One region of the Methylobacterium brachiatum genome, then DNA from elsewhere that is predicted to be linked to it. Evidence: predicted binding sites of a transcription regulator. Region 1 holds the regulator's gene; each other region holds the start of a gene.
The links. The regulator HrcA, encoded in region 1, represses chaperone genes, less so after heat shock. The targets are predictions, from matches to a motif close to GTTAGCACTCNCNNNNNGNGAGTGCTAAC.
Positions count from the first base shown of each region.

Region 2: a site for HrcA is predicted at 2,270-2,298, ahead of groES (co-chaperone GroES). Genes of this name have one in related genera too.
Region 3: a site for HrcA is predicted at 4,841-4,869, ahead of groES (co-chaperone GroES). Genes of this name have one in related genera too.

Region 1 covers NZ_FOQW01000019.1:75,927-85,946, forward strand. The annotation lists gene BMZ47_RS22555 (alpha/beta hydrolase) at 1-235, opposite strand, end outside; gene BMZ47_RS22560 (MFS family transporter) at 327-1,691, opposite strand; gene BMZ47_RS22565 (DUF1236 domain-containing protein) at 1,932-2,747, shown strand; gene BMZ47_RS22570 (methyl-accepting chemotaxis protein) at 3,627-5,627, shown strand; gene hrcA (heat-inducible transcriptional repressor HrcA) at 5,649-6,704, opposite strand; gene rph (ribonuclease PH) at 6,871-7,584, shown strand; gene rdgB (RdgB/HAM1 family non-canonical purine NTP pyrophosphatase) at 7,581-8,210, shown strand; gene hemW (radical SAM family heme chaperone HemW) at 8,249-9,424, shown strand; gene BMZ47_RS22595 (penicillin-binding protein activator) at 9,425-10,020, opposite strand, start outside.
Region 2 covers NZ_FOQW01000002.1:264,854-274,873, reverse strand. The annotation lists gene BMZ47_RS01260 (methyl-accepting chemotaxis protein) at 1-976, opposite strand, end outside; gene BMZ47_RS01255 (CorA family divalent cation transporter) at 1,173-2,159, opposite strand; gene groES (co-chaperone GroES) at 2,369-2,659, shown strand; gene groL (chaperonin GroEL) at 2,732-4,372, shown strand; gene BMZ47_RS01240 (prephenate dehydrogenase) at 4,508-5,269, opposite strand; gene fae (5,6,7,8-tetrahydromethanopterin hydro-lyase) at 5,640-6,149, opposite strand; gene BMZ47_RS01230 (triphosphoribosyl-dephospho-CoA synthase) at 6,389-7,222, opposite strand; gene BMZ47_RS01225 (ATP-grasp domain-containing protein) at 7,219-8,127, opposite strand; gene mch (methenyltetrahydromethanopterin cyclohydrolase) at 8,404-9,378, opposite strand; gene BMZ47_RS01215 (ATP-grasp domain-containing protein) at 9,378-10,020, opposite strand, start outside.
Region 3 covers NZ_FOQW01000017.1:73,088-83,107, reverse strand. The annotation lists gene BMZ47_RS21405 (LLM class flavin-dependent oxidoreductase) at 1-728, shown strand, start outside; gene BMZ47_RS21400 (ABC transporter substrate-binding protein) at 728-1,678, shown strand; gene BMZ47_RS21395 (cupin domain-containing protein) at 1,710-2,249, shown strand; gene BMZ47_RS21390 (LLM class flavin-dependent oxidoreductase) at 2,269-3,615, shown strand; gene BMZ47_RS21385 (DUF6481 family protein) at 3,650-4,012, opposite strand; gene BMZ47_RS21380 (cold-shock protein) at 4,112-4,321, opposite strand; gene groES (co-chaperone GroES) at 4,974-5,261, shown strand; gene groL (chaperonin GroEL) at 5,352-6,995, shown strand; gene BMZ47_RS21365 (hypothetical protein) at 7,156-7,500, shown strand; gene BMZ47_RS21360 (DUF6522 family protein) at 7,564-7,806, shown strand; gene BMZ47_RS21355 (hypothetical protein) at 7,919-8,266, shown strand; gene BMZ47_RS21350 (hypothetical protein) at 8,697-9,248, opposite strand; gene BMZ47_RS21345 (hypothetical protein) at 9,699-10,013, shown strand.

The DNA.
Region 1 (10,020 bases):
CCGTGCCGTGGACCATCACAACCGGATAGAGCTGCGTGATCCGCGAAGGGGCGCGGTACTCCACGAACATCTGCCCGAGGGCGGTGGTATTAATGTTCGTGGTCTCGTAGCGGCCGCCGACGAAGAAGTAGCCGGCGGGCTGCGTGGGCCTAAACGGTCCGGCGTCTTCGGCCCGGGCGAAGCCCACCCCGAGGCAGAACAGCGTCAAAGCGCCGGCAGCGGCGGTCTTGAGCATGGTATCCTCCCGCGGACGTCTGGCGCGCCCGACGGGGGCATATCAGCGACAGAATACCAACCGGTCCAGCCGAACCCCCGGCCGGCCGGTTTCAGGCATGGGCGAAGCGGCGCTTTTTCCCGAGCGCCTCTTCCACGGTGCCGGCGCCGTCGAGATAGCCGTGCACCTTCGGGTTCGGCATGATCAGCGAGCCCACGAAGGCCACCGCCATCAGCACGGTGACGTACCAGAAGAACGTGCTCTCCATGCCGGCATCCTTGAACCACAGGGCGACGAACTCGGCGGTGCCGCCGAACATGGCGTTGGCCAGGGCGTAGGACAGGCCGACCCCCAGCGCCCGCACGTTGGTGGGGAACAGCTCGGCTTTCACGATGCCGCTGATGCCGGTGTAGAACGACACCACGGACAGGCCCAGGGTGATCAGCGCGAAGGCCAGGTAGGGATCCTTGTTGGTCCCGAGCGCCGTCATCAGCGGCACCACCATGAGCGTGCCGAGCCCGCTGTACAGCAGCATGTTCGCCTTGCGGCCGATCTTGTCGGACAGCGCCCCGAACAGCGGCTGGATGATCATGTAGACGAACAGAACCACGGTCATCACCTGCGAGGCCGAGGTCTTCGGCATGCCGGCGGTGTTGACCAGGTATTTCTGCATGTAGGTCGTGAAGGTGTAGAAGCTCAACGATCCGCCGGCCGTGTAGGCGAGGACCACGCAGAACGCCCGCCAATGCTTGAACAGCTCGGCGAAGGTGCCGGCATTCTCCTTGTCGCCGGCTTCCTTGGTCTCGGCGAGCGAGCGCCGGAGGTAGAGCGCCACCACCGCCAGACCGGCGCCGATGAAGAATGGGATGCGCCAGCCCCAGGACGACAAGTCCTGGCTGGTCATCACGGTCTGGAGCAGCACCAGCACCAGCGAGGCGAGCAGCTGCCCGCCGATCAGGGTGACGTACTGGAACGACGCGAAGAACCCGCGCTTCCCCTTGATCGCCACCTCGCTCATGTAGGTCGCCGAGGTGCCGTACTCGCCGCCCACCGACAGGCCCTGCAGCATGCGCGCCAGCAACAGCAGCACGGGCGCCAGCGTCCCGACATGCTCATAGGTCGGCAGGATGCCGATCAGGAGCGAGCCGAAGCACATCATCAGCACCGAGACGACCATCGAGGTCCGGCGCCCGACCCGGTCGGCGATGCGCCCGAACAGCCAACCGCCCACCGGGCGCATGAAGAAGCCCACCGCGAAGATGCCGGCCGTCTGGAGGAGCTGGCTGGTGGAATCGCCCTTCGGGAAAAAGGCGGGCGCGAAGTAGAGCGCGAAGAACGCGTAGCAGTAGAAGTCGTACCACTCGACGAGATTGCCTGAGGACGAGCCGACGATCGCCCAGATCCGACGCTTGCGGTCGGCCGCATCGTCGGCAGCGCTCGGCGCGATACCGATCGTATCGTCCCTCAGGGCGGACATGGCGTCTCCGTCGCGTGACTCATCGGCCGGTAACAGCCGGCCTATTCTTCGATGGGCGCGACGTTACAGGCGGTGCCCGTGATCGCAAGGCCGTGATCGGACTTTGACCGGGACAGCGCGCGTCCGTGTCATTTCCCCTCGGTGTCTATCGGGCGTCGGCACGGAACGGATTCCCCCGGGACCCCGTTGCGGCCCGGCACGCGTGCTGCGGGCACGCCAACGGCAACGGGACGAAACGCCATGACACGGATCTTCAGGGACACGGTGGCAGCCGCCATCCTCATTGCCGGCGCGGCGACGGCCTTTGCGCAGGGCGGCCCGGGCGGAGGCGGCGGTCCGGCGGCCGGCGGCGGCGGTGCAGGCGGCGGTGCCGGCCCGGCGGCGGGCGGCGGCGCGGGGCCGGGCGGGGCCGGCGGCGGTGGCATGCGCGGCGGCGCCGGTGGTGCCGAGGGCGGCGGGATGCGCGGCGGCGCGGATGGCGGTGGGCGCGGCGCCGAGCCCGGCGGCCCGGCTGGCCGCGGTGCCGAAGGACCCGGCCGTGCCGGTCCGGGCGCCGGCGATCGGAACGGTCTTGGCGGCAATCCCGGTGCCGCCGAGCGGGGCGGCCGTGACGGCGGCCCGGCCGAGCAGCGTGGCGGGCGTGACGAGACCGGCCCGGGCCAGCGCGGCGATCGCAACGGGCGCGACGAGACCGGCCCGGGTCAGCGCGGCGATCGCGGTGCGGCAGGCGAGCGTGGCGACCGCGGTGGACGCGACGGAGTCCGGGGTGGCCGCGGCGGCGGCTCTGCCCGCGGCGCCGTCACGCGCCTCGACACCCGCCAGCGCACCGAGTTCCGCAGCTCGATCACCCGCCTCGGCGTCTCGCCGCTGCGGGACGTGGCGTTCAGGCTGGCGGTCGGAACCGCGATCCCGCGCTCCGTCAGCCTGCACCGGCTGCCGCCGGCGATCGTCGAGATCGTGCCGGAATACGAGGGCTACGACTTCATCCTGGTGCGCGACGACATCGTGATCGTCGATCCCGACACCTACGAGATCGTCGACGTGATTCCGGCGTAAGCTTCACTGTCGTTACAGCGCTGCGCGTAGGAGAATTTTTCCTGCGCGCAGCTACAGTCGTTAGAACGATTTTAGTCCCATCCAATATTTTAAAAACGATCGAGGCCGAGAGGTCGCGGCTCAATGGCTCTGCTGCGCAGCGCGTCAGCAACTGGCTTCAGCTCGCGTTCGCTCTGACACAGCTCATGGCCCGGTAGGCGGAGACTGCGTCTGCCGGGGCCTATGCGGGCCGTATCCTTCTGAGAAACGGCGGCAACTGTTGCACGGTTGTTGCCCGGCCCGCACGATCGCGGCGGTGACCAGCGCGTGCGGCAAGGGCTCGTGAGCAAGCCGCGTGCGGTAGGGCTGAAGATCCTAGCCGAGGCCTTAGAGCCTCTCACAAAACGCCCTCTGCGCGGTCGTGCAGAGTAGAGATCTCGCGGTGGTAAGGCGCTTTGTGAAAGGCTCTAGAACCTCTGCGAAAATCGCAGTAGCTAAAATATAAGGTTGCTTGTGCCTGGAATATTGTACGGGACGCCAGATTTTTCTATCCGATTGCGATTTTGTATTAAGCTGATCCGTTAATTCTGACATCTATACGGTCGTGAATGGGATGCCTGCTCAATCCACTCAAGGCCATTCTGTCGTACGCCATTGGACTGCCGTTCATCATACCGGAAGGTCATCGATTTTTCAAGCAGTCCGTAACGACCGGATGATATATCGCTTGCTGATGGGCAGATTCGCGACGCGTTGATCTCCCATTTCTGAATATTACGAGATTTGGGATTCAGTTTATTGGGCATCCGCTCTCGCATTCAATGGCAGTAATGTTTACTGCGCATGAATATGAATCTTAATATTGGCGTTGCTTGATTGCGAAATTTTGGGGGTTGTACCATGTCGGAGCAGATCTCAGTGGCAGCGGGACCGACGGGAGGCTCCCGTTTGCGATTGGGTATATCTGGCCGGGCCACGCTGCTCATCCTAATGATCGTCTGTATCACTTTCACCGCAAGTTCGACGTACATTTATATCGCGCAATCGGCTGTTCTGCGTGCTAACATCGATACGAGCATGTCGAATCTGAGCGCTACGACAGCGCGGAGTGTCGCCAACTGGCTGCGTGGCAAGCTCGACCTCACCCAGATGATGGCCCAACAGGTCCCAGCTCAGGGCGCCGAACCGGCCGTCGATGCGGTGCTTGGCGCGCCGATCGTCCGTGAAACATTCTACGTTAGCTACATCGGACGCACGGACGGCGCCTACATCAAGATGCCGAAAAGTGCGGTGCCGCCGGGCTACGATCCGCGTAAGCGCCCCTGGTTCCGGGATGTGTCAGCTGCGAACGGTCCGATCGTCACTGAACCCTACACTTCGGCCAGCCGTGGCGGTTTTGTCATCACGACCGCGGCACCCGTTCATGACGAGGCGGGGACGCTTATAGGTGTGGTCGGTGGCGATTTCGAAGCGGCAGGACTCGCGCAGATGATCAGTGCCGTCGCAGCGGGCGGGAAAGGCTACGCCTATCTGGTGTCCGGTAAGGGCACAGTGCTGATCCATCCGCGCGCCGAATTGATCGGCAAGCCACTGTCTGACCTTTTGTCTGGAGCACTGCCGAAAATCGGCGACCAGGTGGTCGAGACCCTCGAGGGCGGCCGGCCGACGCTGACGGTCTTCGCCCGTATTCCGAATCTTCCGGCTGGGCTCGATTGGTATGTCGCCCTTTCTGTCGACCGCGCCACAGCCTTTCAGCCTGTCCAGCATCTCGCTCAGATGATGGCGGCGGCGACACTGAGTGCGCTCCTGCTGCTGGCCATCGTTGTCAGCCGGTTGATGGCCTCGACCGTCGCGCGTCCGCTGAACCGCTTGGTCGGCGCGCTGCAGCGCATGAGCCGGGGCGCCATCGATGCCGAGATCGCCGAGGCGCGCCGCAGCGACGAGATCGGCATGGTCGGCCGGGCGGTCGAAGGCATCAAGGCTCTCGTGGCGCAGAAGGCCCGCGACGAGGCCGAGGCGCGGCGCCTCGCCGACGAGACCGCCGCGGCGGAGCGCAAGCACGCGATGATCGCGCTGGCCGATGGGTTCGAGCGGGCCGTCGGGGCGATCGTCGGCATGGTCTCGTCCTCGGCCACCGAGCTCGAGGCGACGGCCCAGACCCTGACGGCGAGCGCCACCCAGGCGGCGGCGCAATCGACCAGCGTGGCAGCCGCCGCCGAAGAGGCCGCCACCAATGTCCGCACCGTCGCCGCGGCCGCCGAGCAGCTCGGCTCCAGCGTGCGGGAGATCGCCGGCCAGGTCGAAGGCTCGGCGAACCTGGCGCAGGCCGCCGTCGGCGAGGCGGACCAGACCGGGCATCTGGTGCAGGAGCTGGCCGAGGCGGTGTCGAAGATTGGCGATGCGGTCGGTCTGATCTCCAGCATCGCGGCCCAGACCAACCTGCTGGCGCTGAACGCGACGATCGAGGCGGCCCGGGCCGGGGAAGCGGGGAGGGGGTTCGCGGTCGTGGCCTCCGAGGTGAAGGAGCTCGCGGCCCAGACGGGGCGCGTCACCGAAGAGATCACCGGCTACATCACCCGGATCCAGGGCTCGACCGATCACGCCGCCCAGGCGATCGGCGGGATCGTGACGCGCATCCGCGACATCAACGACGTGACCGGCGCGGTGGCGGCGGCGGTTGAGGAGCAGGGCGCGGCGACCCAGGAGATCGTGCGCAACGTCAGCCAGGCGGCCAGCGGGACGGACGAGGTGACGACGAACATCACCGGCGTGGCCCAGGCGGCCGAGCAGACCGGCGCGGCGGCGCATCAGGTGCTGGACGCCGCCACCGCGCTGTCGCGGCAATCGGCGCAGCTCTCTCAGGAGGTCGCGGACTTCCTGCACACCGTACGGGCCGCCTGAGCCAGGCCCGTTCGTGAGCCGTCAGCGCGCTCCGTCGAGCAGCTTCGAGACCACTCGGGCGGTGTAATCGACCATCGGCACGATGCGGGCGTAGTTCAGCCGCGTCGGGCCGATCACCCCGACGACGCCGACGATCTTCTGGGACCCGTCCCGGAACGGCGCGGCGATCAAGGAGGAGCCCGAGAGCGAGAACAGCTTGTTCTCGGAGCCGATGAAGATCCGCACGCCTTCGCCGCCCTCGGCGCGGGCCAGGAGGTCGATGACGTCCTTCTGGGTCTCCAGATCGTTGAACAGCAGGCGGATCCGCTCGAGATCCTCGACGGCGCGCAGGTCGTCGAGCAGGTTCGCCTGGCCGCGCACGATGAGCTGTCGCGCCTCGCTCGGACCCACGGGCGTGGCAAGGCCGGCATCGACCAGGCGCTCGGTCAGCGCGTCGAGCTCCCGCTTCATCGCCTTGCGGCCGGCCTCGATCTCGGCCCGCAGGGTCCCGAGGGTGCGGCCCTGCAGCCGGGCGTTGAGGAAGTTCGTCGCCTCCTGGAGCGCGCCGGCCGGCAGGCCGGGGGGCAAGTCGACCAGCCGGTTCTCCACGGAGCCGTCATCCGAGACCAGCACCACCAGGGCGCGGGCGGGGTCGAGGCGGACGAACTCGATATGCTTCAGATGGACATTGGCCTTGGTGGTCAGCACGACGCCGGCGCCGCGCGAGATGCCCGACAGCATGGTCGAGGCCTCGGCCAGAGCTGAATCGAAGGTGTGGCCGGAGGCGGCGGCGCGCATCTGCGCCTCGATCCGGGCCTGCTCCTCCTGCCCGACATCGCCGACTTCCAGCATCGCGTCGACGAAGAAGCGCAGGCCCAGCTCGGTCGGCAGGCGGCCGGCGGAGGTGTGGGGCGCGAAGATCAGGCCGGAATGCTCCAGATCCGCCATGACGTTGCGAATCGAGGCCGGCGACAGGGCCATCGGGAGAATGCGCGCCAGATTGCGCGAGCCCACCGGCTCTCCGGTCGTGAGATAGCTCTCGACGATCTGCCGGAAGATCTCGCGGGCGCGCTCGTTGAGGGCGTCGAGCGCCTGCATCGATGGGCCTTGTGGAATGTTGGGGTTCAGGTCGGTCACGCGGTCATCCTGTCGTCCGATCATGTCCGCCCGGTGTCGCGGGATCAATCCATCCGGCGATGCTTGCCCGCGCCGGCCCGGCGGCCTAAGAGCCCGGCCCTTACTCTCTCACCAGAAAGGGCCCGCGATGCGGCCTTCGAAGCGCGCCGCCGACGAGCTGCGGCCCGTGACCCTCGAGCGCGCGGTCTCGCGCTATGCCGAGGGCTCGTGCCTCGTCAGCTTCGGCAACACCCGCGTGCTCTGCACCGCCTCCCTGGAGGAGCGCGGGCCGCCGTGGCTGCGCGGCTCCGGCAAGGGCTGGATCACGGCCGAGTATGCCATGCTGCCGCGCGCCACGCATGACCGGACGCGCCGGGAGATCAATTCGGGCAAGCCGTCGGGCCGCACCCAGGAAATCCAGCGCCTGATCGGCCGCTCCCTCCGGGCGGTGACGAATCTCCCTGCCATGGGCGAGCGTCAGGTGACGGTCGATTGCGACGTGATCCAGGCCGATGGCGGCACCCGCACCGCTGCGATCACCGGCGCCTGGGTCGCACTCTACGATTGTTTCGCCTGGATGCGCACCCGCTCGATCATCTCGGTGGACCCGCTGCGCGATCACGTTGCTGCGGTCTCGTGCGGTTTGTACAAGGGCACGCCGGTGCTCGACCTCGATTATGCCGAGGATTCGGCGGCCGACACCGATGCCAACTTCGTGCTGACCGGCACGGGCGGCATCGTCGAGGTCCAGGGCACCGCCGAGATGGAGCCGTTCTCCGTGGATCAGCTCCTCGAATTGCTGAACCTCGCCCGCGCCGGCACCGACCGGCTGGTGGCGCTCCAGAAGGAGGCGATCGCGTGAGCCGCCGTCTCACCGGCAAGGTGGTCATCGCCACCCACAATGCGGGCAAGCTCGCAGAGATGCGCGCATTGCTAACGCCGTTCGGGATCGAGGCGGTCTCGGCCGGCAAGCTCGGGCTGCCCGAGCCAGATGAGACCGGGACGATGTTCTCCGAGAACGCCGCGATCAAGGCCCACGCGGCCGCCCAGGCCACCGGGCTGCCGGCCTTCGCGGACGATTCCGGCCTGTGCGTCGACGCCCTCGATGGGGCTCCCGGAATCTTCTCCGCCCGCTGGGCGGGCCCGACCAAGGACTTTTCCGCCGCGATGGCGCGGGTCTTCTCGGAGCTGGAGCAGCGCGGGGCGACGAACCGGAAGGCGCATTTCGTCTCCGCCCTCGTGCTCGCCTGGCCGGATGGCCACACCGAGCTGTTCGAGGGGCGCGTGTTCGGGACGCTCGTTCCGCCGCGCGGCGATGCCGGCTTCGGCTACGATCCGATCTTCCAGCCGGACGGCCATGCCCAGACCTTCGGCGAGATGACCGCCGAGGGAAAGCACGGGGGCGATTGGCAGAAGGGTGAGGGGCTGTCCCACCGGGCCCGGGCCTTCGTGCTGCTGAGTCGCGCCTGCCTGGCGCCGGCTTCCTGATTGCCAAACCGGGCCGGGACGCTCACATCCCGGCAATCATGACTTCGACCGGCCCGGACCATCCGACCCGCGACGCGGGCTTCGGGATCTACCTGCACTGGCCCTTCTGCGCCGCGAAGTGCCCGTATTGCGACTTCAACAGCCACGTCCGGCACGCCGGCGTGGACCAGCCGCGCTTCCTCGACGCGTTCCGGGCCGAGATCGCCCACAACGCCGCCCACACCCCCGGCCGCACGGTCACCAGCATCTTTCTCGGGGGCGGCACGCCCTCGCTGATGGCGCCCGCCACGGTGGCGGGCCTGCTCGACGCGGTGGCGGGGCATTGGGCGGTGGCGCCCGATGCCGAGATCACCCTGGAGGCCAACCCGTCGAGCGTGGAGGCCGACCGGTTCCGCGGTTACCGCGCCGCCGGGGTGAACCGGGTGTCGCTCGGCGTGCAGGCGCTGGACGATGTCTCGCTGAAGAAGCTCGGGCGGCTGCATAATGCCGCGGAGGCGTTCGCGGCGATCGGCGTCGCGCAGGCGGTGTTCGACCGGACCTCGTTCGACCTGATCTATGCCCGGCCCGACCAGACCCCCGCTTTGTGGCGGGCCGAGCTGAGCGAAGCGCTCACCCGCGCCGCCGAGCACCTGTCGCTCTACCAGCTCACCATCGAGCCCGGGACGCCGTTCCACGGGCTGGCCGCCGCCGGAAAGCTGGTGACGCCGGACGACGAGACCGGGCGCGTCCTCTACGACGTGACCCAGGAGGTCTGCGGCCAGGCGGGCCTGCCCGCCTACGAGATCTCCAACCACGCCCGGCCGGGCGCCGAATCCCGACACAACCTGCTCTACTGGCGCTACGGCGAATATGCCGGCATCGGCCCGGGCGCGCATGGGCGGCTGGTCACCCCGGCGGGCCGGATCGGCACCGTCACCGAGCGCGGCCCGGAGGAATGGCTTGCCCGGGTCGAGCGCGACGGACACGGCATCGTCGAGACCGAGACGCTGCAGGCCGCGGACCAGGCCGACGAGTTCCTCGTGATGGGCCTGCGGCTCGCCGAAGGGATCGACCCCGAGCGCTACGCCGCCCTGAAGGGCCGGCCGCTGAACGGCAACCGCATCGGCATGCTGGTGGGCGACGGCCTGCTGCACCGCCTGCCCGGCGGGCGGATCGCGGCGACGCCGCGCGGCGCGCCGGTGCTCAACGCCCTGGTGGCCGAACTCGCGGCCTGATCAGGTGCCGGGTTTGGCCAGGACGCGCGGGGCCGGGCTGACCAGGGTGGCGGCGTTGTTGCGGATCTCGTAGACCGCCAGCGACCGGTCGCTCAGCCCGTCCGGCCGGAACCGGAAGGTGCCGTCGGTCCCGGCGAAGCCCGACGGGTTGGTCAGCGTCGTCTCCGCAAAGCGCTGCGAGCCGTATTGCCGCGTCAGCGCCGCCGACAGCATCACGGCGTCGTAGGCCAGCGAGGCGACCCGCGGCGGCACCGCGCCGAACTTTGCCTGATAGCGGCCGCTGAAATTCGAGAAGCCGGTCCGGTCGGGCGAGGCGAACCGTCCGCCCTGCAGCGCCGGCAGCGCGAACAGGGCCGGCTCGTTCCAGAGGGCCGTGCCGATCGGCCGGACCCGGGCGGGATTGTAGCCGGCCTTGGTGAGGGACGCGGCGACCGCGGGCATGGCCTCGGCCGTCTCCGGGATGAACAACGTGTCGGCGGTGGCGCCGGCCCCGGTGATCACCCGGGCCAGCCTTTCGACCGCCAGCCCCGGCGCACCGGACGGATAGCGCTCGACCGCCGCCACCCGGGCACCCTTGCGGGCGACGGCCTCGCGGA
Region 2 (10,020 bases), on a different contig from region 1:
GCATCGTCGCGTCCGTGGTCTCGGCCTGGATGGCGATCTGCCGAGCGCGCTCCGAAACCCGCCCGACCTGGCCGGAGATCTCCTGGATCGCACCGTTCATCTGCTCGGAATTCGATGCGACCGACGAGGCCTTCTGACGGGCGGAATCCGCCGACTGCGTCAGCCCCTCGGCCGAGTGCTGCATGTCGCGGACCGCCGACCCGACGGCGTCGACGACGCGGCTCACGTCGGTGGCCATGTTCACCTGCGCGGACACGACCGCCCAGGTCAGCATCGGGCCGATATACCGGCCCTTCCGATCGTTGACGGCGGTGACCTGCAGGTCGAGCGTCTCCGGGCCGACCTTGATCTTGGTCCGGTGCGGCAGCCGGCTCGCATCCGCCAGCATGTTGCGCTGGTGGTGGGGGTTCTTGTGGAACACGTCGAACGAGTTGTTGACCATCTCGTCGACCTTGATCGGCAGGTATTGCTCCAAGGGGGCCAAGGTCTTGCGCGAGGTGGTGTTCAGGTAATTGATCTTGAAATCGTTGAGCGGATCGGCGGTCATGACCGCAACCGGCATGTTGTCGATCATCGACATCAGCCGGTCGATGTCATTCTTCTTGGCCGAGATGTCGGCGGCGAACTTGACCACCTTCACCGGCTGGCCGCGGGCATCGAGCACCGGATTGTAGGTCGCTTCCAGCCAAACCTCCGACCCATCCTTGTCGAGGCGCAGGAACTCGCCGGTGACGTATTGCCCGTCTTTCAGCTTCGCCCAGAAATCCGTGTATTCCGCGCTCTTGGCAAAGGCCGGGTCGACGAAGATGCGATGGTGCTTGTTGCGGACATCCGCGAGCGTGTACTTCATCAATTTGAGGAAGTTCTCGTTGGCGTCGAGAACCTGGCCGTCCATCGAGAACTCGATGATGGCCAGCGACCGATTCAAGGCGTCGAGCTTGGCCTGCGACTCGCTGTAAACCGATTTTTTGAACATATCACTGCTCGCGCTTCTCGAGCGGAAACCTAGCGCATAGTACGTTAATTTTGACCTAACTTCCCGAATTCAGAAACGGTGCCGGCTTAGATTACGGCGCGCAAGACAGAAATGCGAATTTTTGAACTCTTGTACTTCTAGTATTCCGAGACTTCCGGGGAACCTCCGGCAAACAATCTAAACTTAGGTGCGAATATCAGAACCAGCCGCGTATCCGGAAGTACACGATCGGCGCCAGGGCGCTGAACAGGATCAGGCCGAGCGCGTAAGGGTAGCCGTAGGCCCAGTCCAGTTCGGGCATGTGTTTGAAGTTCATGCCGTACATCGAGGCGATCAGGGTCGGCGGTACGCCCACCACCGAAACGACGGTGAGGACGCGAAAAACGTTGTTCTGCTCGATGTTGATGAGCCCGAGCGTCGCGTCGAGGAGGAACTGAACGTTCTCGGCGAGCCGCGTCTCGAACTCGTCGAGGGATTCGATATCCCGCCGAATCGTTTCGAAGCGCCCATCCTCGGGCAGCCCGAGCCCGTCGCAGGCGGCCGACACGAACGGCACGATCCGCTCGAGGCCGAGCAAGCTGGCGCGGATCTTCCCCAGCACCTTGCCGCGGTTGCTGATCCCGCGCAGGATCCGCCGCAGCGCCAGGTCGCGCCGGCGCGGCGGCGGGCTCTCCATCCGGCGGCGATTCGCGCCGCGCAGGTCGAAGTCGAAGATCCGCGTCGAGAGCTGGTCGAGCTCCGAGGCCATGTCCTCGAGGGCATCCGCCAGGCTGTCGACCAGCTCCTCCAGGATGACCAGGAAGATCTCGCTCGGGGATACGCTGCCGTCGCCGTCGGCGATCCGTTTCTGGGCCGAGTCGACCGCGCGCAGCTCGTGGAACCGGATGGTGACGAGGTGGTCCTTCGACAGGAGGAAACCGAGCGGCTTCAGCTGCGACTCGCTGCGCTCGAAGGTGATCATCGGCGTCGACAGCGACAGGCCGCCCTTCACCCGCCGCAGCCGGCTGGAGGATTCAACCTCCGACAGCGCCGCCCGGGACGGCACGCGCAGACCGGTCGCCGCCTCGACGGCGGCGGCTTCCTCGGAACTCGGATCGTTCAGGTCGAGCCAGACGGCGTTGCCGGAAATCGGTCCGCCGAGGTCCAGCGCAACCGCGCCGTCGGGTCCGTGCAGGCTCAGCATGAGAGCGCGTTGTCCGTGGGAAATGAAGGCTGATGTCGCGTCATCGCGCCGTCGCGCGCGGGTGCGACAGCCTTGACTCGGAACCAGGCGAGGGCTATCTCGCCGCCGTCATTGGCACTCGCCAAGACAGAGTGCTAACAGTCGGGTTTGGAAGCGGTCCCGCAGGCCGCATCAACGCCAACTGCAGACCTGAAGCAAGAGGGCAGCTCATGAAGTTCCGTCCGCTGCACGACCGCGTGGTCGTCCGTCGCATCGAGAGCGAGGAGAAGACCAAGGGCGGCATCATCATTCCGGACACCGCCAAGGAGAAGCCGCAGGAAGGCGAGATCGTCGCCGTCGGCCCCGGCGCTCGCGACGAGCAGGGCCGCGTCAACGCGCTCGACGTCAAGGCCGGCGACCGCGTCCTGTTCGGCAAGTGGTCCGGCACCGAGGTCAAGATCGACGGTCAGGACCTCCTGATCATGAAGGAATCCGACATCATGGGCGTCGTCGCTCTCTGATCGGATCGCCTTTCCCCGCCCTTTGAGGCCGTCCGAGGCCTTGGGGTTCAACCCAACCACAAGAGGCAAACCATGGCAGCGAAAGACGTTCGTTTCTCCGCCGACGCGCGCGATAAGATGCTGCGCGGCGTCGACATCCTCGCCGACGCGGTGAAGGTGACGCTGGGTCCGAAGGGCCGCAACGTCGTGATCGAGAAGAGCTTCGGCGCCCCGCGCATCACCAAGGACGGCGTCACCGTCGCCAAGGAGATCGAGCTCGCCGACAAGTTCGAGAACATGGGCGCCCAGATGGTGCGCGAAGTGGCCTCGAAGACCAACGACATCGCGGGTGACGGCACCACCACCGCGACCGTGCTGGCCCAGGCCATCGTCCGCGAAGGCGCCAAGTACGTCGCCGCCGGCATCAACCCGATGGACCTGAAGCGCGGCATCGACCTCGCCACCGCCGCTGCGGTGAAGGACATCATCGCGCGCGCCAAGAAGGTCTCGACCTCCGACGAGGTCGCCCAGGTCGGCACGATCTCCGCCAATGGCGACAAGGAGATCGGCGAGATGATCGCCCACGCCATGCAGAAGGTGGGCAACGAGGGCGTCATCACCGTCGAGGAGGCCAAGACCGCCGAGACCGAGCTCGACGTCGTCGAGGGCATGCAGTTCGACCGCGGCTACCTCTCCCCGTACTTCATCACCAATGCGGAGAAGATGGTCGCCGAGCTCGAGGATCCCTACATCCTCATCCACGAGAAGAAGCTGTCCTCGCTTCAGGCGATGCTGCCGGTGCTCGAGGCCGTGGTCCAGACCGGCAAGCCGCTGCTGATCATCGCCGAGGACATCGAGGGCGAGGCGCTTGCCACCCTCGTGGTGAACAAGCTGCGCGGCGGCCTGAAGGTCGCGGCCGTGAAGGCGCCGGGCTTCGGCGATCGCCGCAAGGCGATGCTCGAGGACATCGCGATCCTGACCAAGGGCCAGATGATCGCCGAGGATCTGGGCATCAAGCTCGAGAACGTGACGCTCCCGATGCTCGGCCGCGCCAAGCGCGTCCGCATCGAGAAGGAGAACACCACGATCATCGACGGCGTCGGCGAGAAGTCGGACATCGAGGGTCGGATCGCGCAGATCAAGGCGCAGATCGAGGAGACCACCTCGGATTACGACCGTGAGAAGCTCCAGGAGCGCCTGGCCAAGCTCGCGGGCGGCGTCGCGGTGATCCGCGTCGGCGGCGCGACCGAGGTCGAGGTCAAGGAGAAGAAGGACCGGGTCGACGACGCCCTCAACGCCACCCGCGCGGCGGTCGAGGAAGGCATCGTCCCGGGCGGCGGCACCGCGCTGCTGCGCGCCAAGAAGGCGGTCGCCGCGTTGAAGTCCGACATCCCCGACGTCCAGGCCGGCATCAAGATCGTGCTGAAGGCGCTGGAAGCCCCGATCCGTCAGATCGCCCAGAACGCGGGCGTGGAAGGCTCGATCGTGGTCGGCAAGATCACCGACAACACCTCCTCGGAGACCTTCGGCTTCAACGCCCAGACCGAAGAGTATGTCGACATGATCCAGGCCGGCATCGTCGACCCGGCCAAGGTCGTGCGCACCGCTCTGCAGGACGCCGCTTCGGTCGCCGGCCTGCTGGTCACCACCGAGGCGATGGTCGCCGACGCGCCGAAGAAGGACAGCCCTGCTCCGGCCATGCCGGGCGGCGGCATGGGCGGCATGGACTTCTAAGTCCACGCCACCCGTCGAGACGAGGAAGGGGGTCGCCGCGAGGCGGCCCCTTTTCTTTTGGGCGGCCCGGTTCGCCCAGCACGCTCCGGCCTGCGTCCGGGCGGTTCGTGTGGCCGGTCACTCGCCGGCAGCGGACTAGCCGTCCCGGGCGAGATCGGCCTCGACGTGAGCAGCCAGGCTGAAGAAGCGCTGGCGGACCTCGGCCGCGAACGGGTTCGACCGCTCGATCGCCTCGAAGACCTCGGGCGCGTCATGCCGGACCATGTCCACCGCCTGCATGAGCAGTGAAAAGCTGCGCGTCGTCATGTGCGTCGGGAGCGGCTCCATGGCGACGAGCACCCGCGCGATTAGATGGGTCAGGCCTTGGACCGCTGCGGCCTCGCGGTCGTGAGCTTCCGGCGTCGTGACGATCACTTTCAACTTCAGCACTTTCCGAAGGAACGCAGCTGCACGCCGCCCGCGCCGTCCAGAGACCGGACACACGGCAATCCTCAGGCCGGCGATCCCGTCGGCGGCGCTCTGCGGGCCGAACAGGGGATGGGTGCCGAGGATCTCGACGCCCTGGGGCAGCCCCGCCCGCATGATCGCGACGGGCTCCATCTTCACCGAGCCGACATCGACCACCAGCGTTCCCGGCCGGAGATGCGGGGCTATCGTGGACACGACCGCAGCCAAGCTGGAAACCGGAACGGCGAGGATGACGACCGGGCAGCGAGCCACCGCCGCCAGGTCCGCCCGCACGGCACCGTAGGTCTGGATTTCGGGCTCGGCCGGGCGCGGTTCGTAGACGCGCAACGCCATATGGGGCGCGAGGTATCGGGCCGTCAGACGACCGAAGGCGCCGAAGCCGATAATTCCGATAACCGGGCGGAGCTGAGTGGCTTGGGAGACTGACACGGTGACCTCGGGCAGGCGCGAGGTCGGCGGATCAGGAACAGGAGCAACCGCCGACGACGCAGCGGTTGGGCATGATAAGCAGGCCGCCGCTAAGGGAGCGGCGCGTAATACGATCCGGTGGGGAACAAGCTTAGCATGGTGGGGAGCCTCTAGGCCGCGCCACCGAGCGCGTCAACCGGACCGCATCGACGGCCAGATCGGGCTGAACACGCGGCGTTCCGCTTCGAGCGTGCTTTGGAAACGAAAAACGGGACGGCTTGCGCCGTCCCGTCGGTGGTCGTTCCTATCGGCCTAAGAAGATCGAAGCCAGTCGCTGGAGCAGGCCCCGCGGTGCGGGCGGAGGCTCACTCTGCCCAGGACGGTCCCCGATCTAATTGGCGGCGAAGGGATGCTGGGCCGAGTTGCGCTGCTCGGTGACGGTCGAAGCCTTCGGCTCGCCGTTCACGGCGCGCTGGATCGAGAGCTTGGTCGCCTCGTAGTTGTACTTCTGGATCTTGGCGTCGTCGGCCGCTTCCCAGTGAATGAACACGCCGACCAGGATGAACAGGTCGTCGGCCTCATCGGCCGGGATGATGCCTTCGGCAACGGCGTCCTGGACGGCCTTGGCAACGCCGTGCTGGGCCGGGCCGAACATCTGGACGGCCTGACGGGCGTCGTTGATGGTGACCTTGTTGAACATCAGGGTGTTCGGCTTGCACGGCAGGTTCGGCGCGATGACCGCGAGCAGGCTGGTGAAGCCGTGCTTGTTGTTCACGAGGCCGTTGCAGAAAGCCGTCTCGGCGGGCGAGCCGCGCGGTCCGATGATCAGGTCGATGTGAGCGACCTCGTTGCCGTCGCCGACGAGGGCTTCGCCAACCTGAACCTTGGTGATCTTCGCCATTCGGTGTCTCTCCCTGGATTCCGAAATAGGGCCGCGGCGCCGGGCGATGCCAGCGGCCGGGAAGCCATCCTTGTTATCGGCGCCCGATCCTCCGGCCGAGCCGGTTGGGCCGAGCCGGTTGGGCCGGACAGCGCGCCGGACCCTACAGTGCGGCCCTGCGGCTCACAACCCGCGCAAGGCCCTGGACCTGAGGAATTTCTTTGACGGCGGGCCGCGAAAGGCCGGAACTTTTCCGTGGTTCACGCGAGGGCGGCGCCGGCCGCCGTCAGGGCATCCCAGAAGACGGTCGCCACCGTGAAATCCGCGCTGGTCCCGGGATTCAAGGCGCGTGCCTTCAAGGAGGCGTCGAGGGCGAGCAACGTGTCCACCGGCCGGTCCGCGAGGTTAAGGTTAGCCAGCATCGTATCGACTTCCCGGCGCACGGCCTCGGCGACCGATGGGCCGGCCTTGCGGGCGATGTGGCTGTCCGGGACCGAGCGGAGATAGGCCAGGTGGATCGCCGTGGTGCACCATGTCGGATCGAGACCGGCGGCGCGGGCCTCGGCGAGGGCCGGCAATCCGATCGCGGCGATATCCGAGAAGCCGGTGTCGTAGGCGCGGGCGATGCGGTCGCGACCGGCCGCCTCCGTCATGGCCGCGCGCAGGGAGGGCGGGGCGTCAGACGTGACGTCGTGCCGCTCGGCCCGGCCGAGGCCGCCCGGATTGGCGAGCCGGATCGCCGCGAACACCGCTTCGGAATCCGCAGCCTCCAGAGCGTCGAGCACCGCGGCGACTGATCGCCCCTGCTCGGCTGCGGCGGCCAGCGGGGCGCAGAGCAGAAGGATGCCGAGATTGGTGTTCTGGCCGACGGCCGCCAGGGTCGCCGCGACGCCGGCGCGGACCCGTTCGCCGATCCCCGCCCCGGCCCGGGCCAGTTCCGGGGCCGAGACATCGGCGCTGGTCACGAAATCCGCCACCACCATGCGATGGCCGGCCGCGTAGGCGTGGACATTGCCGGGCTTCAGCGCTTCGAGTTCCGCCAGGCAGGCGGCGCGGTAGAGCGTCCCGATCAGCCCCGGGTCGAGGGCGCTCATGCCACCACGAGCCGCGGAACGCTGGCGCCCCGGACGGCGGCGAGAAAACCCCGAACCACGGTGGCGGCGATGTCGGTCTCGCACACGGTCTGGAGGCCCGACCAGGCCGGCATGGAATTGACTTCCAGGATCGAGAAGCCACCCTCCCCGTCCTCGACCAGATCGACTCCGGAATAATCGACCCCGACCGCCGCGGCCGCGGCCTCCGCCATCTCGGCGGCAGCCGGCGGCATCGCCCAGGGCAGCGGACGGCCGCCACGATGGACGTTGGTGATCCAGCCGTCGCCCTCGCGGATCATGCCGGCGATCGCCCGGCCGTCGCAGACGAAGACGCGGTAGTCGCGCCACAGGCCGTCGCGTCGGGGCACATAGCGCTGGAGGTAATAGACCCTCGCAACGGCCTCTTCATCCGGCAGGTCCTCGGGCCGCTCGATCAGGGCCAGCCCCTCTCCCTGCGAGCCGAAGAGCGGCTTGAGCACCAGCGGCGCGCCGGGGCGGCTCTCCTGCTCGACGATCCCGGCGGCGGCCTCGCGCTTCGAGACCACCCAGGTCTCCGGCGTCGGCAGGCCGGCGCGGGCGATCAGCAGGGAGGTGGCTGCCTTATCGACCGAGCGCTCGATGGCGGTGGGCGCATTCCAGACGGTGACGCCCGCCGAGACCAGGGCGTGCAGCACGCCGAGCCGCATGGTGGTCGCCTCGAACGTGCCGCCCGCGATGGTCCGTAGCAGCACGCCGCCGGGCAGTGAGCCGGCAAAACCCGGGACCCGCAGGGGCTCGCCGCCCCCGGTGGCCACGATCACGTCGGCCAGCGAGAACAGCACCGGCTCGACGCCCTGCGCCCGCAGGGCCGCCAGGAGCCGGGCCTTGTGCCAATTGCCGTTATCGGCCGCCAGGGCGATGCGCATGGATGGAAGACTCTCGACGGCCCTTCCCCGCTGGGGAACGGCCCTTCCCCGCTGGGGAAATGCTACGGTCATTATTATTTTGCGGTGTCGTCGCCAGGGCCGCCCGCGAAACGCTCCCTGTCCGAAGCGGCTAGCCGATTCACGGATTGCTTGGCATGGCGCGGGTCCCCTCTCCCGTTCGGGAGAGGGAGTTTCCGCCTCATGCGACCGACGACTGATCGTGTCCCGGCCGCTGACTTTGACGAGATGAACCGCGGCCGGACGGCCCTGTCTCGCCTACGCGAACGACGCCTCCACCAGCGTCGGCTCCAGGCGGCCGCCGCGGTAGGTGGCGCCGGTGCGCACCGACGTGACGATCGCCTCGGCCGGCGAGAACAGCGCGCCGTCGATCTTGTAGAAATCGCCGTTCACGCGCGAGAAGATCTCGGCGAAGGGCGCCCCGTGATCGCTCGAGGTGGTCGACGGGATCTGCTCGGCGAGCTGCTTGGCGTCGGCATCGTCGGCATCGACGAAGAGCTGGACCCGGCCGCCGTAGATGATCGCGTCGTTGGTCCGGCCCATCGCCTTGATGAAATCCGGATGCGGGGGCGAGAGCGGCGCCGATCCAATCCCGTCGACGATCGCGTGCAGGTCGAAGCCGACCGTGTGGGCCTTGTGCAGGGCGACTTCCAGCACGCGGGCGACCACCTGGGTCGAGCCGGCGAGGCTCTGCGTCGGTGCGAAGATGAAGGTTAGGTCCTCGGGACGCAGGCCGGTGGCTTCGGCGACCTTGGCGACGACGCTCTCCGGCGGTCCGCCGGCCGCTTCGAGAACCAGGGCGGTCTTGGTGGCCGAATCCCGGTAGCCCAGCTCCTCGTACAGATGCTCGACGGCCGCGACCGCGCGGCCCGGGCCGGAGCCGAGAGCGAAGAAGCCGGAATCGCCGGCCTCGTCGGCCAGGCTCCAGCCGGCATATTGGCTGCCCAGGCAGGCGAGCACCGGATCGGCCGCGTGGACGATCACGGAATACGGCCAGGAGGCGATCGGGCCGCTCGGGGCGATGCTCACGGTGCCGAGGCCGCCGAGGCAGATCTCGGCAATGCGCCGTCCGGCCTCGATCGAGCCCCGTGCCTGCGCGCCGGCATCGACCATCCGGGCACCGCCCGCCGCCTGCGAGACCGACAGGCGCAGGGTCGCGGCATCGGCCACGAACCGCTCGATCAGCGGCGCCGTGAGCGCGTTGACGCTGGGATAGGATTGGCTGGCACTCATCACAGGGTTTCCTCGGGGTGCGTTTTCTTTGCGGCCAGGTCGGCTTGGAGCCGCGCCGTCCGCGTCTTCAAACTGTCGAGCGCCGCCTGCCGGTCGGCCCCAAGGGCAAGCACCGTGCAGAGGGGCGCGTCGCGGCGGACCACCGTGCCGGGGCGCGGGCGGTCGCGCACGTGATCCGGCCACGGACAATCCGGGACGGGCGCATGCTCCCGATCCGCGTAACAGATCTGCGCGGCGGCCGCATCCGCCGGTTGCGGGCCGAGCGCCGGCATGGCGCCGAGGCTGGCCTCGATATGGGCGGCCAGCAGGGGCGTGCTCCGGCGATCCAGGATATCGAGGGTCGCGCCGGGCCGCGGGTTGATCTCGGTGAGCCACCAGCCGGTTTCGTCGGCCAGGAAATCGGCACTGCCGAGCCCGCGCAGCCCCGTCGCCGCGATGAGGCTCTCGACCGCCGCCGCGACGGCCAGCAGCAGGGGTTCGGGAAGGGGCGGAGCCTCCGCGGCAGCCCCGGCCAGGGCGCCGCCGTAGCGATAGGGCCGGATCGGCGACGGCGCGCACCATTGCTCGGTCACGGCCAGCACCTGCATCGTCCGCCCGTCGGCCAAAAAGTTCAGGGCGTGGGGCCGGCCGAGTGCTCGCGCC
Region 3 (10,020 bases), on a different contig from region 1:
GCGACCACCTCACCAAGGACGAGCGCTACGCCCGCACCGGTGAGTTCCTCGACATTGCCCGCCAGAGCTGGACCGCCGCGGCGCCATTCGACTACGCGGGCGCGTTCTACCGGGTGGAGCGGGGCTTCTCCGAGGTGAAGCCGGTCGATGCCATCCCGGTCTATTTCGGGGGCGCATCGCCGGCGGCCCTGGCGGTGGCCGGCCGCCACGCCGACACCTACGCCTTGTGGGGCGAAACCCAGGCCCAGGTCCGGGAGCTGATCGGGCGGGTCCGGGACGCCGCCGCGCCGCACGGGCGCCAACCGCGCTTCAGCCTGTCGGTCCGGCCGATCCTGGCCGAGACCGAGGCGCGGGCCTGGGCTCGTGCGGAGGATATTCTGGCCCGGACCCGCGCCGCCCGGGCGGCACGGGACCTCGGCGCGGCCGCCGCGCCGCAGAACGAGGGCTCGCGCCGGCTGCTGGCGGCGGCGGCCGCGGGCGCGCGCCTCGACAAGCGGCTGTTCACCGCCATCGCGGCCGAGACCGGGGCGGCGGGCAATTCCACCGCCCTGGTCGGGACGCCCGAGCAGGTGGCCGAGGCGCTGCTCGACTATCACGACCTCGGGGTGCGCACCTTCCTGATCCGCGGCTTCGATCCGCTGGAGGACGCGATCCAGTACGGCCGGGAGCTGCTGCCGGCCTTCAAGGCCGCGCTCGCGGCCCGCGGCCGCGCCGCAGAGGCCGCCTGATGCGCGCCGCGATCCTGATCCTCGTCGCCCTCCTGGCCGCCTGGCCGGCCCGGGCGGGGGACGTGCTGCGGATGGGCGACCAGCGCGGCAATGCCCGCGCCCTGATGGAGGCGGCGGGCGTCCTCGACGGCCTGCCCTACCGGCTGGAATGGAGCGAGTTCCCGGCGGCCGCGCCGCTTCTCGAAGCGCTGAACGCCGGGGCGATCGATGCCGGCGGGGTCGGCGACGCGCCCTTCACCTTCGCGGCCGCCGCCGGGGCACCCGTGAAGGCGTTCATGGCGTTCCGCAACCGGCAGGACGGGCTGGCGATCCTGGTCGCGCCGGATTCGCCGATCCGGAGCGTGGCGGATCTCAAGGGCAAGCGCGTCGCCACCAACCGCGGCTCCATCGGCCACCAGGTGGTGCTGGCCGCCCTGGCGGAAGCGGGGCTGCCGTTCGACAGCGTCCTGTTCAGCTTCCTGCCCCCGGCGGATGCCAAGATCGCCCTCGCCTCCGGGTCCGTGGAGGCCTGGGCGACCTGGGAGCCCTACACGTCCACGGCGGAACTCGCCGGCCTGGCCCGGGTGGTCCGCGACGGCAACGGCATCACCCCCGGGCTCACCTTCACGGTCGCGCGCGACAGCGCCCTGACGGACAAGCGGCCCCTGCTCGCCGATTTCGCCGCGCGCCTCGCCCGGGCCCGGGCCTGGGCGCTCAAGGATCCGGCACCCTACGCGAAGGTCTGGTCGAAGCTGATCGGCCTGCCGGAGGCGGTGCCGCTGCGCTGGTTCAGCCGCGCCGGCTACCGGACCGTGCCGATCGACGCCGACGTGATCGCCGACGAGCAGCGCACCATCGACCTCTATGTCCGGGCCGGACTGATCCCGAAGGGCCGCGCCCCGCAGGCGGCGGCGATCTTCGACACGGGATTCTCCCGAGCCCTGTCCGAAGCCTCGGCGGCGGTGCAATGATGCGGCGCTCCCCCGTATGGAGGTCCTGACGATGCACGACACCGGCGACGGCCACACGCATGCCCATGACGACGCGCACGGCCACGATCACGACCATGCCGCAGGGGAGGGGGCGCCGCGCTGGAAGCATGACGGCGTGCGGGTGATCCCGGGCGACCAGCTCGACAGCAACACCGCGCAGACACCCGGCATGTTCCGGCAGGCGGCGGTCAACGCCGCCCGGGTCGGCGCCCAGAAGATCTGGGCCGGCACGGTGGCGATCCAGCCCGACGCCAAGACCGGCGTGCACCATCACGGCGCCCTGGAGAGCGTGATCTACGTGGTCTCCGGCCGCGCCCGGATGCGCTGGGGCGAGCGGCTCGAATACGTGGCCGAGGCCGGGCCGGGGGACTTCATCTTCGTGCCGCCCTACGTGCCCCACCAGGAGATCAACGCCTCCACGGACGAGCCCCTGCACTGCGTGCTGGTGCGCTCGGACAACGAGGCCGTGGTGGTCAACATTCCGGATGTCGAGCCGGTGGAGCGGCCCGAGGCCGTCCACTGGGTCGACCCGATCCACAAGCAGCCGTGAGGACCCGCGGAGCGCCGCCATGAGTCGAGACCGCCAGCTGCATCTCGGCGCGTTCATGCGCCCGGTCGGGATCCACACGGCCTGGTGGCGCTATCCCGGCGGTTACCCGGACGCGAATTTCAACTTCGAGCACCTGACGCATTTCGCCCGGCGGCTGGAGGCGGCGAAGTTCGACGCCTTCTTCATGGCCGACCATCTGGCGGTGATGAACATGCCGATGGCGGCGCTACGCCGCTCGGCCACCGTGACTTCGTTCGACCCGCTGACGCTGCTGCCGGCCCTCGCCGCGCTCACGTCGCGCATCGGCCTGATCGCCACGGCCTCGACCACCTACAACGAGCCCTACCATGTGGCCCGGAAGTTCGCCTCCCTGGACCACATCTCGAAGGGCCGGGCCGGCTGGAACCTCGTCACCTCGGGCAACCCGGACGAGGCGCTGAATTTCGGCCGCGACGCGCATCTCGACCACGCGGTGCGCTACGCCCGGGCGCGCGAGTTCTACGACGTGGTTACCGGCCTGTGGGATTCCTGGGCCGACGACGCCTTCCTGATGGATCCGGAGAGCGGCCTGTTCTTCGATTCCAGCAAGATGCACGTCCTCGACCACCGGGGCGAATTCCTGACGGTGAAGGGGCCGCTCAATATCGCCCGGCCGGTTCAGGGCTGGCCGGTGATCGTCCAGGCCGGCGCCTCCGAGGCCGGAAAGCAGATCGCGGCCGAGACCGCCGAGATGGTGTTCGGCGCCAGCTCCACCCTGGAGGCCGCGCAGGCCTACTATGCCGACGTGAAGGGCCGGATGCCGGCGCTGGGGCGCGATCCCGACCACCTGAAGATCCTGCCCGGCGCCCTGGTGATCCTCGGCGAGACCGAGGCCGAGGCGCAGGCCAAGCGGGCGCGCCTCGACGATCTGGTCCATCCCGACAGCGGCCTCGCCAACCTGTCGGTGCGGCTCGGGGTCGACGCCTCCGGCTTCGATCTCGACGCGCCCCTGCCCGAGATCCCCGAGACCAACGCCAGCAAGACCAGCCAGGCGCAGATCCTGGACTATGCCCGCCGGACCGGCGCCACCGTGCGCGACCTCGCCCGCAAGGTCGGCGCCTATGCCGGGCTCCATTTCGTGGGGACGCCCGCACAGGTGGCGGACCGGATGGAGGAATGGCTGGAGGGCCGCGGCTGCGACGGCTTCAACGTGATGTTCCCGTTCGTGCCCCAGGGGCTCGACGACGTGGTCGACACGCTGGTGCCGGAGCTGCAGCGGCGCGGCCTGTTCCGGCGCGACTATGCCGGCACGACCCTGCGCGACCATCTCGGCCTGCCGCGCCCGCCGAACCGGTTCTTCGCGTCGGAGGCGCCGGAGCACGCGTGATGGAGAGCCGCGTCGGCGGCGCTCCGCGCTGTGCTTACCGCTTCACCTTGGCCTTGCGGGCGGCGAAGCGGGCGTCGCGGGTCGCCTTCTGCTCGGCGGCCAGGGCGGCCTGGCGCTCGACCTTCTCGGCGGCCTGACGGACGAGTTCGGCGGCCGCGCGCTCCTGCTCCGCGAGCGCTTCCGCGGCGCGGACCGCCTCCGCGGCGGCGCGGGCGGCTTCCCGCTCGCTCACCCGCACCTCGCGGGCCTCGGCGACGGCCTGACGCTCGGCCTGGCGGGCGAGGACGGCCGGATCGTCCGCCGCGGGGCGCGCACGGAACTGAGCCAGCCGCTCTTCCTTGGCCTTGGCACCGGCCTCGAGACGATCAGACAGCTGCGTTTCTTTGAATTGACCCACGGAGACTCCTCGCGCGCCGCAGCGCCCGTATCAGAAACAGAAGAAGCCGCTCCACACTGGGAACGGCTTCGAAACGCGTCCTCGGTTGAGGCGCGAGGTTCAGGCGGCCTGGAGGCTGCCGGCGGATTGCTTGCCGCTGCGACGGTCGGTTTCCAGCTCGTAGGAGAGCTTCTGACCCTCGATCAGGTTGCGCATGCCGGCGCGCTCGACGGCCGAGATGTGCACGAACACGTCCTTGCCGCCATCGTCAGGCTGGATGAAACCGAAGCCCTTGGTCTCGTTGAACCACTTAACGGTGCCGATGCTCATAACTATTCCAACTGCTTCAGAGCATGGTGCGGAGACCGGAGACCGGTCTGGCGTGATCACCAGGCTGTAACAAAGATCCAGGGCCTGCCGCCGTTGCGCTGCGCGAGCCGCGAACTCTGGACGATCGAAGGGGGCGAGCGCGTGCCTGAGCGTGCGCCCGTCCGTGGTCGTCGAAACTGGGAGAGATGCAGAGCGCTCGCCCTGTTGTGGCGAGACGGCCGAATATCTGGCCAAAGATCGATTTATGATCTGTAGCGCATCGACGGGATAATCACAATCGTCAAATGTGTTGCGCGAAAATTCGGTGCGGCGCGCCGGTAAAGCGCGATTTTTCGCGCGGTTATTCTGGTGTATCAATACGGATCTTGAGGCCGCCCGTTGCGCGGCCGTACCCGGACGGATGCCGGTTCCGAGTTCCGGACCGGGATCGAAGCGCGCGACCGCGTTCGAATATCAATCTGTCCGAACGCGACGAGCCGCTCGAAAATCACCCTCCGCGGCGCATCGACCGTGAGACGCGTTAGCACTCTTGTCTATTGAGTGCTAAGACAGGGTCGATCCGGCGCAGACGATTCGGTCTGCCGCCGCCTTTCCCGCACGGGCTCGGTCATGTCGACGCGAGGCCCCAGGCGGGACGACCAGGATGCCGCACATGAAGTTTCGCCCCCTGCACGACCGCGTGGTGCTACGCCGCATCGAGGGCGAGGAGAAGACCAAGGGCGGGATCATCATCCCCGATACCGTCAAAGAGAAGCCCCAGGAGGGCGAGGTCGTCGCCGTCGGGCCCGGCGCCCGGGACGAGGCCGGCAAGATCAATCCGCTGGAGGTGAAGCCCGGCGATCGCGTGCTGTTCGGCAAGTGGTCCGGCACCGAGGTCAAGATCGACGGCCAGGATCTCCTGATCATGAAGGAATCCGACATTATGGGCGTCGTCGCCTAAGGGCGTCCGCCCCCTCCGACGCTGCTCAAGCCCTTCGAGGCGCCCGCCCCGGCGCGCCTCGGGGCCGCACGACAACAGAAGAGATTGTCCATGTCAGCCAAAGACGTTCGTTTTTCCGTCGACGCCCGCGAGAAGATGCTGCGCGGCGTCGAGCTGCTCGCCAGCGCCGTGAAGGTCACGCTCGGTCCCAAGGGCCGCAACGTCGTGATCGAGAAGAGCTTCGGCGCCCCGCGCATCACCAAGGACGGTGTGACGGTCGCCAAGGAGATCGAGCTCGCCGACAAGTTCGAGAACATGGGCGCCCAGATGGTGCGCGAAGTGGCCTCGAAGTCGAGCGACATCGCGGGTGACGGCACCACCACGGCCACCGTTCTGGCCGCCTCGATCGTCCGCGAGGGCGTGAAATACGTCGCCGCCGGCATGAACCCGATGGACCTGAAGCGCGGCATCGACCTCGCGGTCGCCACGGTCGTGCAGGACATCGTGGCGCGGGCCCGCAAGGTCGCCTCGTCCGAGGAGATCGCCCAGGTCGGCACGATCTCCGCCAATGGCGACAAGGAGATCGGCGAGATGATCGCCCACGCCATGCAGAAGGTCGGCAACGAGGGTGTCATCACCGTCGAGGAGGCCAAGACCGCCGAGACCGAGCTCGACGTCGTCGAGGGCATGCAGTTCGACCGCGGCTACCTCTCCCCGTACTTCATCACCAATGCGGAGAAGATGATCGCCGAGCTCGAGGATCCCTACATCCTCATCCACGAGAAGAAGCTGTCCTCGCTCCAGGCGATGCTGCCGGTGCTCGAGGCCGTGGTTCAGACCGGCAAGCCGCTGCTGATCATCGCCGAGGACATCGAGGGCGAGGCGCTCGCCACCCTCGTCGTCAACAAGCTGCGCGGCGGCCTGAAGGTCGCGGCCGTGAAGGCGCCGGGCTTCGGCGACCGCCGCAAGGCCATGCTCGAGGACATCGCGATCCTGACCAAGGGCCAGATGATCGCCGAGGATCTGGGCATCAAGCTCGAGAACGTGACGCTCCCGATGCTCGGCCGCGCCAAGCGCGTCCGCATCGACAAAGAGAACACCACGATCATCGACGGGTCCGGCGAGAAGTCCGACATCGAGAGCCGGATTTCGCAGATCAAGGCGCAGGTCGAGGAGACCACCTCGGATTACGACCGCGAGAAGCTCCAGGAGCGCCTGGCCAAGCTCGCGGGCGGCGTCGCGGTGATCCGCGTCGGCGGCTCGACCGAGGTCGAGGTCAAGGAGAAGAAGGACCGGGTCGACGACGCGCTCCATGCCACCCGCGCGGCGGTCGAGGAAGGCATCGTCCCCGGCGGCGGCACCGCGCTGCTGCGCGCCAAGAAGGCCGCTCAGGGGCTCACCAACGACAACCCCGACGTCCAGGCCGGCATCAAGATCGTGCTGAAGGCGCTCGAGGCCCCGATCCGTCAGATCGCGTCCAACTCGGGCGTCGAGGGCTCGATCGTGGTCGGCAACATCCTGGCCAATGCCTCCGAGACCTACGGCTTCAACGCCCAGACCGAGGAGTATGTCGACATGCTCCAGGCCGGCATCGTCGATCCGGCCAAGGTCGTCCGGGCGGCGCTCCAGGGCGCGGCGTCCATCGCCGGCCTGCTGGTCACCACCGAGGCGATGATCTCCGAGCTGCCGCGCAAGGAAGCCCCGGCCATGCCGGGCGGCGGCGGCATGGGTGGCATGGGCGGCATGGACTTCTAAGGCCGGCCCAGCCGCAGACAGGACGGTCCGACGCGGCGCCGAAGCCGCGCCGGGCCGTCACCGCGTTTCGACCGGGGCTCGCGCCGAGCCCGCGACGTCCTCGCGATCGCACCAACCGGGGCGATGCGGGTTGACCTCGCGAACGGGTCGGGAGGTTTCCATGGGCGCGCATCTCCATCCGGATCCGAACGGGCCCGCGACCCGCGTGACCGGCGCCGCCCTGCTGGCTCTGGTGACGCTCCTCGCAGGTCCCACCCCGGCCCGGGCCTGGGGCGTCCCCGGATGCACCAACCTGCCCGAATACAACCGCGCCCTCGGCGCGCTTCAGGGCATGACCAGCGCCTGCGACATGAGCGTCGAGCGCGCCCGCCAGGTCATCGCCGAGCATGACGGCGTCCCGGCGGTCGCACCACCGGCTGCGCCGCCGCCCCGGATCAAGGCGAGGCGTCACCCGGGACGCGCCCACCACAGGGGCCCCCGCCACCGCCACGCGGCCGGGCGCTAGAACCGGCTTCCAGGCCGAGGCCGGCGGCTTTAATCTCGGCGCCGTGTCGATGGAGGATGCTCCGTGCGGCTCGATCTCGGTCACAAAGGCGATTGGATCGTCGATCCCCGCGAGCTGGCACTGCGCCTGGGCGTCAGCGTCGCCGCGCTCAAGCGCCACGAGCGGCTCGGCCAGGTCGAGGCCCGCATCAAACCCGGGTCCGGAGCGGATGCCGACGAGACCCGCGTCACCGTCCGCCTGAACGACAAGGGCTGGCGGGGCACCTTCGACCGCAGCGGTGCGCTCATCGCCGAAGAGCGATGGTGAGGCCGGATCCGCGTGAAGAAAACCGCGGTCTTCGGGCCAGGCGTGGTACAGAACCTAAGTGCTTCCGCCGCTTCTACCGTCGAGGACCGAGATGAACACCGTCAGATGGCTTATGGCCAAGGTTATCGGCTTCCTGTTCTCGCAGACGATCGACCACAAGAACCGCAAAGCCGCCGCCGATCGGGAGGGCGGCACCTTCGAGACCGGTTCTGCCTATCAATCGGCGGGCTTCGAGGGCGATTATCATGCGGCGACCAACCTGCTGAAGCAGCGGATGGACAAGAGCTTTCCCGACAATTTCCACGCCCGGTTGGGCTCGCAGACCAACAGCATGTACGATTACGGCGAGGACCGCGCCGGCGCGGTCGACACGGCCTCGACCGCGATCGCGATGGCGTTGCGCAACGGCGCGACCGTCAGCCAGGCCGCGGAGGCGGGCGCGGCGAGCGTCGGCATCTGAGGGACGGACGCGGCCTCACGCCTTCAGGACGCGGCGGTCACGGGAGGCAGGCATCTGCAGCCGCGCGGATCGGTGACTTTGGCGTCCTTGCTGAGTGCGGAGTCTGTCTGTCCGGGGACGGCGCACGCCTCAACCCGATCGTCCGCACGAGCAGACCTATTCCACCGCGTTGGCGGATCCACGTCATACAGGATGGGACGTGGCGCGGCCTGCATAAGCCCCCATGCGCTATCGTAGCTGTCGCCGAGAAAGGCGGCCGTGCCGATGGGCCGTGCCCGCCGATCCATGACGCAGGGTCTATCCCACCCCCGCCCTCAGGCGCCGAAGCGGTGCTGGGCCTCGAAGGAGGAGGGGGTTGGGTTGGGGGGCGCCGATCACGACCGGACGGGCGCCCGCCCTGCTCTGTGATGGGCCGTGCCCGCCGCTCAGATCACCACAGGTGGCGCGGCAGCCGCCGCTTCCAGCGCTCGCCGGCCTTCAGGGTGTCGGCCTGGCGGGACAGGCGTATCGCGCGCGTCGGCATCGCGGCCGGCTGATTCACGGCGGCCCGGGCCGGAGCGGGTGCGCTCGGGGCCGGTGCCGGGCGCGAAACCGCCGGGGCCGGGGTGAAGATGGGCCGTGCCGCCTCGGCCTTCGGCGCGCGCTTGGTTGCCGGCTTCGCCGCAACCTTGGCGCGACGCACCCGCGGCAGGCGCTCGATCGACGGGGCCTCGTCCGCCGCCGTGTCCGGCTCGTCCTCGGTGGTGAACATCGGCATGAGGCTCGGCAGCACCCGGCGCGCCGGGGCCTCGGGCGGAGCGGATGCGACCGGGGCGGCGGGGGCGGGCTGCGCCACGGCCGGCTTCTCGGCGGTCTCCGTGGGAAGGTCCCACCAGAGGGTCTGGTTTTCGCGGGGTCGCGTCGTCGTATCGGCCAACGCGACGCGGGAGGGACGGGTATTCTTGACTTCGACCGTGAACGGCCGCGCGCTCCGGCGCTTCATGTGTGCGGAATTCCTGGAAACAACGTGCTGAACGGCTCGACATGTGCCGGCACCATTTGAGCATCATAGAGGACCGAGCCGCGCATTGTCGAGCGCAGAGATCAACAATCCTGTTCGACTAACACAAGCCTTTGTGACGACCTCAAGTGCCACCGCGTCGCGGCATTGTCGAAGTACTGGCTTCGAAGCCTCGGGAGCGCCGCCGCGGCCCGCCCCGCGCAGCAACGCCGCCGGCCGACAGGCGGGAGCGCCCGAACGTCCCGATCGCCCGCCCCCGGCCCCAGCGTCCTCGGGAGCGGCCCCGGTTCACGATCCCGGAGGGCTGGGCGCGAGTTCGTGCAGCCGGCCTGTCCGGAGGCCTGTCGATCGGAAACCACCGTTCCGATCGCACGTTTTGGCACGAAGCCCGTGTGCAACGCGCACGGCACAGCCAAGATGAAGGAGCCTCTGATGCGTCATGCTGTCTTTGCTGTTCTTGCGCTCAGCCTCGCGACACCGGCTGTCGCGCAGACCAACACCGGTCCCGCCCCGATCGTCCAGCCCGGGCCGCCCCGTCAGGTCCCGCCCGGCACGCCGGAGGGGACCGTGGTCGTGCCCGGCGGACGGGAGAATAGCGGTCCGGGCAGCACGGCCGTGATCGCCCCGACCGGTACGGGCGCGGCGACGATCACCACCGACACTGCGGCCGGCGGCAACGCCAGCCAGCCGGAGCGCGCCGTTCCCCAGACCGGCGCCGGCGGCGGCGGCGACAATGGCGGCGGCTGAGCGCGCG